DNA from 4 places in the Paenibacillus sp. FSL P4-0338 genome. Region 2 is predicted to be linked to each of the others. Evidence: riboswitches for the same ligand, from Rfam matches in the RefSeq annotation. Region 2 holds a riboswitch; each other region holds the start of a gene.
What was found. A riboswitch is a leader RNA that binds a small molecule or an ion and turns the genes downstream of it on or off. The one in region 2 is predicted to bind thiamine pyrophosphate.
Positions count from the first base shown of each region.

Region 1: it holds a riboswitch for thiamine pyrophosphate, as region 2 does, so the genes downstream of both, thiC (phosphomethylpyrimidine synthase ThiC) here and MKZ07_RS00830 (thiamine phosphate synthase) in region 2, are expected to answer to the same signal.
Region 3: it holds a riboswitch for thiamine pyrophosphate, as region 2 does, so the genes downstream of both, MKZ07_RS04785 (ABC transporter ATP-binding protein) here and MKZ07_RS00830 (thiamine phosphate synthase) in region 2, are expected to answer to the same signal.
Region 4: it holds a riboswitch for thiamine pyrophosphate, as region 2 does, so the genes downstream of both, MKZ07_RS25710 (ABC transporter substrate-binding protein) here and MKZ07_RS00830 (thiamine phosphate synthase) in region 2, are expected to answer to the same signal.

Region 1 is NZ_JBBOCG010000002.1:39,513-42,873, forward strand. Features, by position in the region: gene MKZ07_RS24285 (tetratricopeptide repeat protein) at 1-730, shown strand, start outside; gene trxB (thioredoxin-disulfide reductase) at 777-1,730, shown strand; TPP riboswitch at 1,780-1,886, shown strand; gene thiC (phosphomethylpyrimidine synthase ThiC) at 2,038-3,361, shown strand, end outside.
Region 2 is NZ_JBBOCG010000001.1:198,043-201,403, reverse strand. Features, by position in the region: gene thiH (2-iminoacetate synthase ThiH) at 1-212, opposite strand, end outside; gene MKZ07_RS00840 (thiazole synthase) at 242-1,006, opposite strand; gene thiS (sulfur carrier protein ThiS) at 1,037-1,240, opposite strand; gene MKZ07_RS00830 (thiamine phosphate synthase) at 1,280-1,903, opposite strand; TPP riboswitch at 2,032-2,134, opposite strand; gene MKZ07_RS00825 (SDR family oxidoreductase) at 2,289-3,161, opposite strand.
Region 3 is NZ_JBBOCG010000001.1:1,106,334-1,109,694, reverse strand. Features, by position in the region: gene MKZ07_RS04795 (DHA2 family efflux MFS transporter permease subunit) at 1-848, opposite strand, end outside; gene MKZ07_RS04790 (TetR/AcrR family transcriptional regulator) at 1,031-1,687, shown strand; TPP riboswitch at 1,754-1,856, shown strand; gene MKZ07_RS04785 (ABC transporter ATP-binding protein) at 1,989-2,759, shown strand; gene MKZ07_RS04780 (ABC transporter permease) at 2,740-3,361, shown strand, end outside.
Region 4 is NZ_JBBOCG010000002.1:373,521-376,881, reverse strand. Features, by position in the region: gene MKZ07_RS25715 (hypothetical protein) at 1-1,289, shown strand, start outside; TPP riboswitch at 1,362-1,472, shown strand; gene MKZ07_RS25710 (ABC transporter substrate-binding protein) at 1,622-2,695, shown strand; gene MKZ07_RS25705 (thiamine-binding protein) at 2,748-3,041, shown strand; gene MKZ07_RS25700 (ABC transporter permease) at 3,038-3,361, shown strand, end outside.

The sequences.
Region 1 (3,361 bases), on a different contig from region 2:
GCAGCTTGAGACGCTGCTGGGGATGCTTGAAGCAACGGTGCCGTTCCATCAGGAGCATGTATTCAAAATGGCCACAACCATGGGTATCCTGGGCCGGCACACCGCCGCTTACAGCCATTTCCGCCGTCTGCTGAAGGACGAGGAGGTCGCCGGAGACGCCGGGCTGTATCATTATTGTGCAGCGGCGGCAAGCAATAGCGGAAGACTTGATGAGGCGCTGCGCTGCTGGAGACAGGCAGCCAAGCTGGACCCAGCTTCCGCTGTCCCTGCGTTCTTCCTGTCCCAGCTCCAGCAGGCCCGTGCAGAAGGACATCCTATGCCTACTGTCAGCTATAATTATCAGCTGCCTTTCCAGGAGCAGCTGAAGCAGTGGAAGGGCAATACGGGCAGATTCACTGAAGAAGTGCGGAATAATCCGCTATTGCGTGCCTCGTTCTTCTGGGCGCTGCGCTACGGCGATTCTGCTACGAAGCTTCAGGTGACCGAGGCTCTCCGCTGGATTGAGGACGAGGAGATGTCTGAGGTGTTGCGCGGAGTTCTGGAGCAGGAGCCGCTGCAGGAGGACCGCCTGCAGGAGGCAGCATTGTTCAGCCTTCAGCGGCTGATCGGGGAGAACCTGAATGAAGCCGGCGGTTCGCCCGGCGAAGAGCAGGAGCCTGCGGCTGCTCCCGGACCCAAGGGGATACTGCCAGGAACCAGCGGCTTATCGCCGTCCACTACCCGTATTTGAAGCAATTGCTGTTGTAAGAACATCTACTTGTAAGGAGGCCAATGTAATGTACAAAACGATTGTAATCGGAACAGGCCCGGCCGGGCTGACTGCTGCCATTTATCTGGCGCGTGCGAACCTGAGCCCGCTGGTAATTGAAGGCTTGCAGCCTGGGGGACAACTGACAACGACAACAGAAGTGGAGAACTTTCCAGGCTTCCCTGAAGGGATTCTGGGTCCGGACCTGATGGACAATATGCGCAAGCAGGCAGAACGCTTCGGCGCTGAATTCAAGAACGGCTGGGTGGAGTCGGTGGACTTCTCACAGCGTCCGTTCAAGGTAACAGTGGACGGAATGGGTGTACTGGAAGCGGAGTCAGTCATTATTTCAACCGGGGCCTCTGCAAGATATCTGGGCATCCCGGGCGAGCAGGAGAATGTGGGCCGTGGGGTCAGCACCTGTGCGACCTGTGACGGCTTCTTTTTCCGTAATAAAAAGATTGTCGTCGTCGGCGGAGGTGACTCTGCCATGGAGGAAGCCAGCTTCCTGACCCGTTTTGCTTCCAGCGTAACGCTGGTTCACCGCCGTCCCGAGCTGCGGGCCTCGAAGATCATGCAGGACCGGGCGCGTGACAACAGCAAGGTAACCTGGGCCTTGAACCGCACACCGGTAGAAGTAACGGTAGGAGAGACCGGAGTGAAGGGTCTTACGGTGCTTAATAATGAGACAGGTCTGACAGAGCTGGTAGAGGCAGACGGTGTGTTCGTAGCGATTGGACACACACCGAACACAGCCTTCTTGGGCGGGCAGATCAATACGGATGCTAATGGCTATATCGTGGTGAATCCGGGTACCACCGAGACCAACATCCCGGGTGTATTCGCCTGCGGCGATGTGCAGGACACCCGTTACCGCCAAGCGATATCGGCAGCGGGAACCGGCTGTATGGCCGCTATGGATGCCGAGAAGTTCCTGGAAGGCACGATGGTGCACGACTGGAGCGAATCGCTGGACAAATAACGGGTTTACAACAATTACCCGCACAGGTAAAATGTACTTAATTAGATAAGATACCCACTAGGGGAGCCTGAATAGGCTGAGACGGGAAAATTGAATTTCCGGACCCTTGAACCTGATCTGGATCATACCAGCGTAGGAAAGTGGAGTCGGACCTTTTTTGAGTACAGTCTTATTTGGCTGTTTCTTTAATAAAGCCGCTCCAGGTGGAGCGGCTTTTTGACTTGCAGGAATCTATAGATTCTTCAGCTCAATCTGCTGCGTGACCTCTTATCTGATGAGTGTACAGAGCGAAGAGGAGGAGATTGAAATGACAGGAATGGGTAAAAACGAAGAGGTGGATCTTTCCGGATTCCCCGCAAGCCGTAAAGTGTATGTGGAGGGCTCACGCCCGGATATCCAAGTTCCGATGCGTGAGATCAGCCTTAGCAGAACCGAAGGCGTTGCCGGGGAAGAGGAGAATGCTCCGCTGCGTGTCTATGACACAAGCGGTATTTACACGGATGCCGCGGAAGAGACTGACATTCGGAGGGGGCTGCCGCCGCACCGTTCAAGCTGGATTGCGGAGCGTGGCGATTCGGAGGAATACACCGGAAGAGCCGTCCGGCCGGAGGATAACGGAATCCGCAGACAAGGGGCTGCCGCCGAAGCTTGTCCAGGACTGCGCAGGAATCCCCAGCGGGCCTATACAGGCGGTAATGTAACTCAACTACATTATGCAAGGCAAGGGATTATAACACCGGAAATGGAGTATATTGCGATCCGCGAGAATACCCGGCCGGAGTTCGTACGGGATGAAGTGGCAGCGGGCCGTGCCATTATCCCGGCCAATATAAATCACCCGGAGAGTGAGCCGATGATTATCGGCCGTAACTTCCTGGTGAAGATCAATGCGAACATCGGAAATTCTGCGGTCACTTCTTCTATAGAAGAGGAAGTGGAGAAGATGCGGTGGGCGACCCGCTGGGGGGCTGACACCATTATGGATCTCTCCACCGGTTCCAAGATCCATACCACCCGGGAGTGGATTATCCGCAATTCTCCTGTGCCGGTCGGTACAGTGCCCTTATACCAGGCGCTGGAGAAGGTGAACGGCATTGCCGAGGACTTAACCTGGGAGCTCTATCGTGACACGTTGATTGAACAGGCGGAGCAGGGAGTGGATTACTTCACCATTCATGCAGGGGTGCTGCGGCGCTATATTCCGCTGACTGCCCGGAGAATGACTGGCATCGTATCCCGGGGCGGATCGATTATGGCCGCCTGGTGCCTGGCTCATCAGCAGGAGAACTTCCTGTACACACACTTCGAAGATATATGTGAGATTATGAAGACGTATGATGTGGCCTTCTCACTTGGGGATGGCCTGCGTCCCGGCTCAATCGCCGACGCCAATGACGAAGCTCAGTTCGCCGAGCTGGAGACGCTGGGAGAACTGACCCTACTAGCCTGGAAGCACGATGTTCAGGTCATGGTTGAAGGTCCGGGGCATGTGCCGCTGCACAAGATTAAGGAGAATATGGACAAGCAGCTTGAGATTTGCCGGGAAGCTCCTTTCTATACGCTTGGGCCGCTGACTACGGATATTGCACCCGGCTATGATCACATCACTTCGGCCATCGGAGCCGCGATGA
Region 2 (3,361 bases):
ACATGGCCGAAATGCGTACGCGTTAACCGGTGCGCCTTCTGCGCCATCTCCTCCAGATAAGGCTCCGCTGCCGGTGACAACAAGGCCATTAGCCCTTCTTCATCCACCTGCTCTGCACGAAGCGCGCGCTTCACATCCTCTGCCGTATACCGGCTCCATAGCGTCCCGTAAGGAAGCTGTTCCAACCGGGTCATCGTCTCATAAAAGCTCATAGCCGTTCCTCTCCTCCCTAATCCATCTGTCAGGCCAAGAACCCGGTCAACGGTGAAGAGGCTGCCGCCGTCTCCTCCACAGGCCCCAGTCCGGCGAGATAAGCTTTGCGCCCTGCGGATACCGCTTCACGAAAAGCTTCTGCCATCAGCAGCGGATCTGAGGCGGTAGCAATCGCTGTATTAAGCAGGACCGCTGCGGCCCCCATCTCCATCGCCTCAGCCGCCTCGGATGGTCTGCCGATTCCGGCATCCACGATCACCGGCAGATCCATCTCGGAGATCAGAATCCGGATCAGCTCCTTGGTCTGCAGCCCGCGGTTGGACCCGATCGGCGCTCCCAGCGGCATTACGGCTGCGGCCCCCGCTGCCTTCAGCCGCAGAGCGGCGGACAGATCAGGACTCATGTACGGAAGCACCACGAAGCCCTCTGCTGCAAGGATCTCGGTCGCCCGGATGGTCTCCATGTTATCCGGCAGCAAATATTTCTGGTCGTTGATGACCTCAATCTTCACCCAGTTCCCCAGTCCCGCCGATCTCGCCAGCCGGGCAATCCGTACTGCTTCCTCTGCGGTGCGCGCACCAGAGGTATTAGGCAGTAAGGTCATATGGGAAGGAATATGGCTGACAATATTGTCACTGCTCTCCGGGTCCACCCGGCGCAGGGCAACGGTAATGACCTGTGAGCCTGATCGCGTAATCACCTTGGGAATGAGGGTGTTACGGCTGTATTTTCCGGTGCCAATGAACAGTCTGCTGGTTAGAGTCACTCCGCCAATCATCAATGGATCTTGCATATTAACGCCTCCTGGGGTAAGTCTTCGTGTTTAGCCTCCGCCTACAAAATGAACCAGCTCCACCCGGTCCCCTTCGCTGAGCAGTGTGTCTCCGTAAGCCTCTCTGCCGGCAAGCTCACCGTTCAGCTCGACAATCACCAGCTTACCGGCCCACTCAGGCCGGGCCAGCAGATCCGCCAGTGTCCGGCAGCTCTCTTCGAACCTCTGTGGCATCCCGTTAACGGTCACAATCATGCCTGTTCACCTCCTGCTGTGCCCTTTACTTGATCCATATCATGCATTACAAGACTGCTCTGCCGCCCTGTGAACCGCTTCCCTGTAGGCCAAGGCCGCTCCCATCGGGTCTGGAGCTCCGCAGATTCCCGACATGACAGCAATGCCAGCCGCCCCTTGGGCCAGCACCGCTCCGGCATTGCCCGGGGTAATCCCTCCGAGCGCAATCAGCGGTATGCGGCACCAGCGGACAGCCTCTGCCAGCTGCTCCAGTCCCCGTGCCTGCTGTCCGGGCTTGCAAGCCGTAGGGAACACATGCCCGTAGAGGCAGAAGTCTGCTCCCTGCCTTCCAGCCTCCGCCGCCACTTCCGGCGAGTGTACCGATCTGCCGATCCGCAGGCCCGGTGCAAGGCCGCGTACTGCGGCTGGCGGAAGGCTATGCCAGGCTAACTGTACACCTCCTGCCCCGGCGGCCAGGGCAACATCGATCCGGTCATTAATGACCAGCTTCGAAGGCGGCACCCCGGCCTGAAGCATCTGCTGCGCTGCCGCCAGCAGTTCCCGGGCGGACATGGCTTTTTCCCGGAGATGGATATAATCCACCATAGAATGCACCGCCACGGCCCATTCAGCCAGCGCTTCAGGCTGCAGCCGCCCGTCCGAGACCGCATGAATCTCGTACAATACCCTTCTCCTCCTGTCTGTTCCAGCTCAATCTACACCACAACACAACACAAAAAAGACCGCTCCCCGTAAAGGAAGCAGTCTGGAATAGAAGCTGGAATACCGGTACTCACCGTGTACCCCGCTGCAATATTCGTTCTCCACTTCCCTACGCTGGTATAAACCAGATCAGGTTCAAAGGGTCCGGACAACTACGCCCGTCTCAGCCTTGCGGCACCCCTAGTGATCGTTCTATGCTATTGTTTGGCCTTGCTTTTTGTATATTAGCATATTATTCCTGTCAGGGCTATACCTGCCTCGTCTCTCGTCTCACAAAAGCCAGCCTCCCGGCTGGCTTCTCCACATTTGCTAAGCAAATAGTGTATTAGTATGGTCACGCTGCTTCTTATCCGTTGACAACCTCGCCGCCGTTCACATGCATCACCTGTCCGCTCACATAGGAGGAATCGTCCGAGGCCAGGTATACATAAGCCGGTGCCAGCTCTTCAGGCTGTCCCGGGCGCTTCATCGGCTGGGTGCCGCCGAACTCACTGACCTTCTTCGCGTCAAAGGTGGACGGAATCAGCGGGGTCCAGATTGGTCCGGGCGCTACCGCATTCACGCGGATGCCCTTATCGGCCAGATTCATCGACAGCGAACGGGTGAAGCTGAGAATCGCTCCCTTGGTGGACGAATAGTCCAGCAGCTGCGGGCTGCCGCGATACGCCGTGATGGAGGTGGTGTTAATGATCGTAGAGCCTTTTGTAAGATGAGGCATGGCTGCTTTGGTCAGATAGAACATGGAGAAAATATTCGTCCGGAACGTACGCTCCAGCTGCTCCGCTGAGATGTCCTCAATATGGTCCTGCGGATGCTGCTCCGCCGCATTGTTGATCAGGATGTCGAGCTTACCGAGTCCTTCAACGGTTTGACGAATCAGGCTTTGACAGAAGCATTCGTCCCCGATGTCCCCGGCGATCAGAATGCATTTTCTGCCCTCTTGTTCCACCTGGCGCTTGGTCTCTTCCGCATCCTCATGCTCGTTCAAATAGGAGATTACCACATCCGCGCCCTCCTTGGCAAAATGAACGGCAACCGCACGCCCGATCCCGCTATCGCCTCCCGTAATGAGCGCGGCCTTGCCCAGCAGCTTGCCTGCTGCCTTGTACGCCGGTGTCTCAAACTCCGGGAGCGGGTTCATCTCACTCTCAATTCCGGGGCGTTGATCCTGTACCTGCGGCGGCAGGGTTTTAACAGGTTGTTTGTTAGTGTCTGGCATAATCCATTCTCCTTTCGCTATCCACAGTAATGTTGATTGATCATGTTAGCATGGCTTAAGGTCTGGTGTTTATGCATCAGGCAGTGTGCCTGCTTGGCTGTACGTTATGTTACTTACCACACCTGGCAGCCGCCCAAACAGCCAATCTTCATTCACCGGCACCTATAGCGGAACGATAGTCCGGTAAGCAACGAACGTTT
Region 3 (3,361 bases), 910 kb from region 2:
AATTGGGCAATCCACTGCACGATGATTCCTGTCGTGAAATCTACGGATTTCAGAATCCGCAGCTCCAGCAGCGGTGTCTTGGAGCGCAGCTCTGCGATGATAAAAGCGATTAGCGCCACAGCGCCCAGCAGCAATCCGATCAGCGTTTTCTCAGAGGTCCAGCTCTGCGCGCCCTGGCTAACCCCGTAGGTTAACGAAGCAAAGGCCAGCGGGCCAAGAACCATACCTAGCTTATCCATGCCGGGCACGCTGTTCTTCGCAGCATTCGGCAGCTTGCGCAGGCCAATCAGCACAGCAATGATGCCAATCGGAATATTAATGAGGAAGATCCAGCGCCAGGAATGATATTCAACCAGCCAGCCCGACAATACCGGACCAATAGCCGGTGCGAACAGGACGGGAATGCCCATAATGCCCATGACTACGCCAACCTTGCTTTTGGGAGCCAGTCTGTACACATAGGCCATCCCGACAGGGAGCACACAGCCGCCGCCCAGTCCCTGAATGACCCGGAAAACAATCAGCCATTCGGCGCTGCTTGGTGTAGCGCACAGAATCGAGCCTATCGTGAACACAATAACCGCCGTCAGGAAGACTGTCTTGGCTCCGAACCGGTCAGACAGCCAGCCTGACAGCGGAATAACTGAAGCTTGAGCCAGCATATATCCGGTAACTACCCACTGCAGCGTATGCAGATCCGTCTTGAAATCCACCACCAGCCTGGACAAAGCTACATTCATCGCCGTACTGTCCAGCACAACCATAAATACTCCTGCAATAATAGCCAGCAGCGGAACCAGAATACTGGACAGCCGGAAATCGGCTTCCTGCTTCAAGGTCTGATCCATGTCTCTTCTCCTCCTAAAGCTGTCCGCGTTCTACATTGACCTGCGGGCAGATTGTTCTATATAATGAGTGAACGGACAACTGTCCGTTAGTGCAATTCATAGTCTACGGACAATTGTCCGTGGTGTCAATTCTTTTATTTATTTTTCTGTAAATCACTGATTTATTTCTGAAAGGGGTTCTCATGAACAAGCCAGACACCGATGCTGCGCAGCTCCATCCGTCAGCTCCGCAAGCCATAGAATCCGCTCCGCCCGTGTCCGCCGATCCTTATGTCCAGCGGATTCTTGAAGCTGCCCGCCAGTTGTTCACCGAGAGCGGACTCGAGGCGGTCAGCATGTACAGCATTGCCAAGCGGGCAGGCATAGGGCAAGGCTCCCTGTACCGCCGTTTTACGGACAAGGGTGAGATCTGTTCTGCCCTGCTGAAGGGCAGCGCAGATCAATTCCTGTCCGGGCTGGAGCAGCAGGTCGCTGCCAGTGCCGGTGAAGCCCCGGCGCTCGCTCAGCTGCAGAGCAGCATTGAGCAGATTGCCGATTTCATTGAACAATATGCCGAGCTGTTGAATATGATCAAAGCCGAGTTCACCGGCAAGAAGCAGCTGACCCAGTTTGAGCATCCTTTTTTTCAGCGGCTGGGGGTGATGATGACAGAGCTGCTAGAGCGCGCTGCGGCAGGTGGTGAGATTATTGACATTGATCCGGCCTTTGCGGCCACAGCCCTAATCTCTGTCCTCAGTCCCGATCTGTACCTGTATGAGCAGAAGCGGCACCACGCCTCCAAGCTGGACATCTCCCGGGGCATCGTCACTTTGTTCGTGACCGGTCTGGCGAAGCGCTGACCGCCTGCCCTTTACAAGAGGAGAATTTGTGGTATATTAAGTAGCAATTACGAATTCAATAGCAACATTATTCACTAGGGGAGTCGGCCGACTGAGACGGAGCTTAAGCTCCGGACCCTTTGAACCTGATCTGGATCATACCAGCGGAGGGAAGTGGAGCAGAATGTATCAGTGGTTCCCGTCACAGGGCCTCAGCTGACTGTACCTTCCGCCCCATTCATTGCCTCCGGGAATGAATGGGGCTTTTTTGTGCTCCGTACAGTATCTATACCAATTCCAAGGAGGCTTCGTACATAGTCTTATGATCAATATTAGCAATCTGTCCTATGTCTTCGGGACCGGTTCGTCCCGGACACCCGTATTCTCAGGGCTATCCATGAATGTGCAGCGCGGCGAATTCATTTCTATCGTAGGCGGAAGCGGATGCGGCAAAAGCACTTTGTTCAAAATCATCGCCGGTCTGCTGGAGCCGGGCAGCGGCAGGATCACGCTTAACGGAGCTGATTCAGCAACAGCAGCGAAAAGACTGGGTAGCGTGGCCTACATGCCGCAGCAGGATCTCCTCCTGCCTTGGCGCACCGTATTGGACAATTGTCTGTTGCCCTGGGAGCTTAAGCGCAGCCGTCCCAAAGCAGCCGCTATTGCCGAGATCCGTACCCTGCTACACCGTTTCGGCCTTGACGAGACCGAAGGGGCTTATCCGCAGGAGCTGTCCGGCGGGATGCGCCAACGTGTGGCGGTCCTCCGCACTGTGGCGGCCGGGAATGACCTGCTGCTGCTCGATGAGCCGTTCGGGGCGCTCGATGCCATTACGAAGCGTTCGCTGCAGCGTTGGCTGCTGGAGTTATGGGCGGAGCTAGACAAGACGGTGCTATTCATCACCCATGACTTGGAGGAGGCGCTCTTGCTCAGTGACAGAATCTATCTAATGACTGGCCGAGAGGACGGCGGGATACAGGAATTCTCAGCCAGTCTCCCTCGTCCGCGTCATCACAGTCTGAACTATGAACCGCAGTTCGCCGCCCTGCGCCAGAAATTGGAGCTGAAGTTATATGAGAACCGCCGCTCTTAGAAGATTGCTCCAGCATTACGGTCCGGCGGCCCTGCTCGCCCTGCTGGCGCTTGCGGTCTGGGAGTCAGTAGCCCGGCTGGGCCTGGTTCCTCCCTTCATCCTTCCGGCTCCATCTGCGATCTGCATGGCTGTGCTGGAGGAACACCGCTTGTTATTCGCGGTACATCTGCCTGCTACACTGCTTGAGGTGCTCACAGGCTTTGCACTTTCTGTGGTCTGCGGCAGCCTGCTGGGCATCGCCATGCACCTGTTCAGTCCGCTGGCCAAGGCGCTGTACCCGCTGCTGATTATCAGCCAGACGGTTCCGCTGATCGCCCTCTCGCCTCTGTTCATCATGTGGTTCGGCTACACCTTGTGGAGCAAGGTCGCCGTTGTCTTCCTGACCGCTTTCTTCCCGGTGGTCATCGGCACCTATGACGGCTTGTCTAAGAACACGGACGCCTACCGGGAGCTGCTGCTTACGTACGGCGCGAACCGTTGGCAGATTCTCTGGAAGGTGGGCGTTCCGCTGGCCTTGCCTTCTTTTTTCTCCGGACTGAAGCTGTCGGCTGTGTACTGTGTGATCGGTGCAACGATTGGGGAATGGCTTGGGGGCAGCCAAG
Region 4 (3,361 bases), on a different contig from region 2:
ACGGGGAGAATCACTGTGTATCCCATGAGAAAATGGAGCGAAGCTATCTTCCGTTTGCCGCCCATGTCTTGTTTCCGCGTGAGAAGGACAAGGATTCCTTTCGCCGCTTTTCCCGGGCCAATGATCTGCTGTGCGGGCTGCAAATGCCCTTTCGGACGGTTCCCTTCCGCGTGCTCTCGACCGATGTGTTCCTCTGCCCGTTCGAGCTGGGCTTCCTGACGGTAAGAGTGGCTATTGAGGAGGAGAACCTCCCCTTCAGCATGGTGCTGGAATTCGCCGACCGGTTCCGCAATCTGGAGGATGTCAGTGTTCAGGATGAGCATACTTTCATTCATTGTCATAAGAAGTCTTTTGCCCGGGTGGAGGATTTCGTGTTCAGGCATCTGGCAGCGGGGCTTGAGCCGTATCTCGATCCTGCGGAGACGAATGGCAATTATTTCGAGACCCTGCCCTTCTTCGTCGATGAACGGATGCTGGTGCAGGCCTTCTACGGCGTTAATCTCCAGGAGGATGAGGAAGAGATCAGTGTTGAAATGCTCTACCGGGCCTCCCAGGTGGACGGTCTGAACATTGACGGCACCCCCTACATGAGTGCGAGTGATCCGGACTATATCAAGCAGTACACCCGGGAGCATTGCTATAGCCGCTGGGGGCCGGACACCTATTATATGACCAATGAGCAGACCTTCTGCTGCGTGAGCCGGGCTACGCCTGCGATTGCCGCAGGCCTGATCAGCCAGATGTACGGCGAGTATTATTACGGAATGCTGCTGAGTATTTTTCATAAAATCGTACTGCTGAAGCTCGCCAACCTCCACTCCCGACTGCGCATCAACCACGATAACGACGAGATCGAGAATCTGATCTTCCTGATCAACAAATTCTCGGCCAAATTCTACTTCCTGGAGCTGATTTCGCAGTCGCAGGGGCGTGAGATTTTTTTTCAGCTGCGTAAGGTGTATGGCAATGATGCCTTGTTCGATGAGGTGAAAATGACCCTGAATGACCTATTCCAGTATCAGGACAAATTCCAGGCCAAACGGCGGGATACGCTCCTGATGGTGCTCACGGTATTTACGGTCATCAGCGGAATCTACGGGATGAATCAGGTAATCGAGGATCTGAAGGGCCAGATCGACTGGAGCAAAATGCTGGAGTACTCCGCGTTCGAGTATCTCGCTATGTTCCTGACCTTCTCGGGGATCACCGTCAGTGTCGGCTTAACGCTGAGAGAGCTCTGGAACGGTATCCGCAGCCGCCGCAAGAAGCGGCATTATACGAGGGATTAAGATACAGAGGGTGGACAACGGCGAAGCTGCCGTCTATAATACACCGTAAGAACATAGCAATACCCGTGAACTTTATAGAACCAGGGGTGCTGGAATTGGCCGGCTGAGATTGTATCCCACAAGATACTGACCCTTATACCTGATCTGGATAATGCCAGCGTAGGAATCTTCATTCGGCACAGTGCCTTAAGCAGTACTGAAGCTGAAGTCCCCTCACGCAAGTCACTGGCGTCCCGATCATCGGGACGCTTTTTTGATTCTAAGGATGTACAGGAATAAGGTTTCTGTAAGCTCTGAAGACTAGGGGTTGCTGGAAGGAGAGAGAAAGAGAAATGGGAGTCAAAAAAACAGTCACACTACTGCTCAGCTCCATGCTGCTGCTCACTGTAGCGGGATGTGGCGGCGGGAACAACAGCGGGAATGCGGGAGCCAGCGCCCCTGCTGCCGGGAACAGCACGGCTGCACCTGATGCAACCGCAGCCGCACCCACGGATGCACCTAAGGTGCTGACCCCGGTCAAGATTGCCCTGGACTGGACGCCGAACACCAATCATACCGGCCTGTATGCCGCCAAGGAGCTGGGCTATTACGCGGAGGAAGGTCTTGACGTGCAGATTGTACAGCCTGGCGCTGCCGGATCTGATACGATGGTCACTTCCGGTGAAGCCCAGTTCGGCATCAGTGCCCAAGAGGCGCTGACCCTGGCCCGTCTGCAGGATGTACCGCTGGTGTCGATCGCTGCAATCATTCAGCATAATACCTCCGGGTTCGCGGCTCCGAAGGACCGCAACATTAAGACGCCGAAGGATTTCGAAGGCAAAACCTACGGAGGCTGGGGCTCCCCTGCGGAGCAGGCTGCCATGAAAGCCATCATGGACCCCGAAGGCGGGGATGTCTCCAAGGTGAAGCTGGTGAATATCGGTGAAGCGGACTTTTTCACAGCCGTGAAGCGGGATATTGACTTCGCCTGGATCTTCTATGCCTGGACCGGCGTAGAAGCCGAGCTGCGCGGGGAGCCGCTGGATATGCTGTATCTGAAGGATTACGCTCCGCAGCTCGATTACTACACCCCGGTGCTGACCACCAGCGAGAAGGAGATCGCCGAGCATCCTGAAGTGGTGAAGGCCTTCCTTAAGGCTACGTCCAAGGGATATCAGTACGCTATCGATAACCCGGAAGAAGCCGCGACGGTCTTGTCCGATGCTGTACCTGATCTGGACCCCAAGCTGGTGCTGGCCAGCCAGAAATGGCTTAGCCCGAAATACAAGGACGACGCCCCGCGCTGGGGTGAGCAGAAGCTTGAGATCTGGAAGAATTACGCCGACTGGATGTACGGCCTGAAGCTGCTGGATAAGCCGCTGGATGCGGAGAGTACGTTTACGAATGAATTTTTGCCGGAATCATAATGAACCCGCATGGCGGGAATCTTATACTTAACTTGGAGAGGAAGGATTCATCATGGCTAATACATTGCTGAGCATTCAGGTCATTCCGAAGACACCGAACAACGAGGATTCTATCCCATACGTGGACAAGGCCATTGAGGTCATTCAGAAGTCAGGCGTGAAGCATCAGGTGAATCCGCTGGAGACCACGATGGAAGGTGAGCTGTCCGATCTGTTGGATATTGTGCGTGACATGCATGAGGCGCTGATCGCTTCCGGCAGTCCGAGTGTGATCTCACAGATCAAGATCGCCCATAATCCGGGCGGCATCAGCATGGATAAGCTGACGGAGAAATACCGGCCGTGAGAAGCACCTGGAAGCTAGTGTGGCCGCCCCTTGTGGCGGTCCTCTTTTTTGTCGGGATATGGCAGCTATCGGTCATGGTGTTCGACATCCCGGCTTACCAGCTGCCCAGCCCTGCGGATATCGCGCGTGAGTCGAAGAACAACGCCTCCGGGATCTGGGAGCACACCGCTGCTACGCTGCGGCTGACCCTGATCGGCTTCCCTGTCGGCACAGGCATTGGCCTGCTCACCGCCTTGCTGCTGCATCTGCTGCCCTGGCTCAAGAGAGCGCTCTATCCGCTCCTGATCCTCAGCCAGAATGTGCCTTCTATTGCGCTTGCC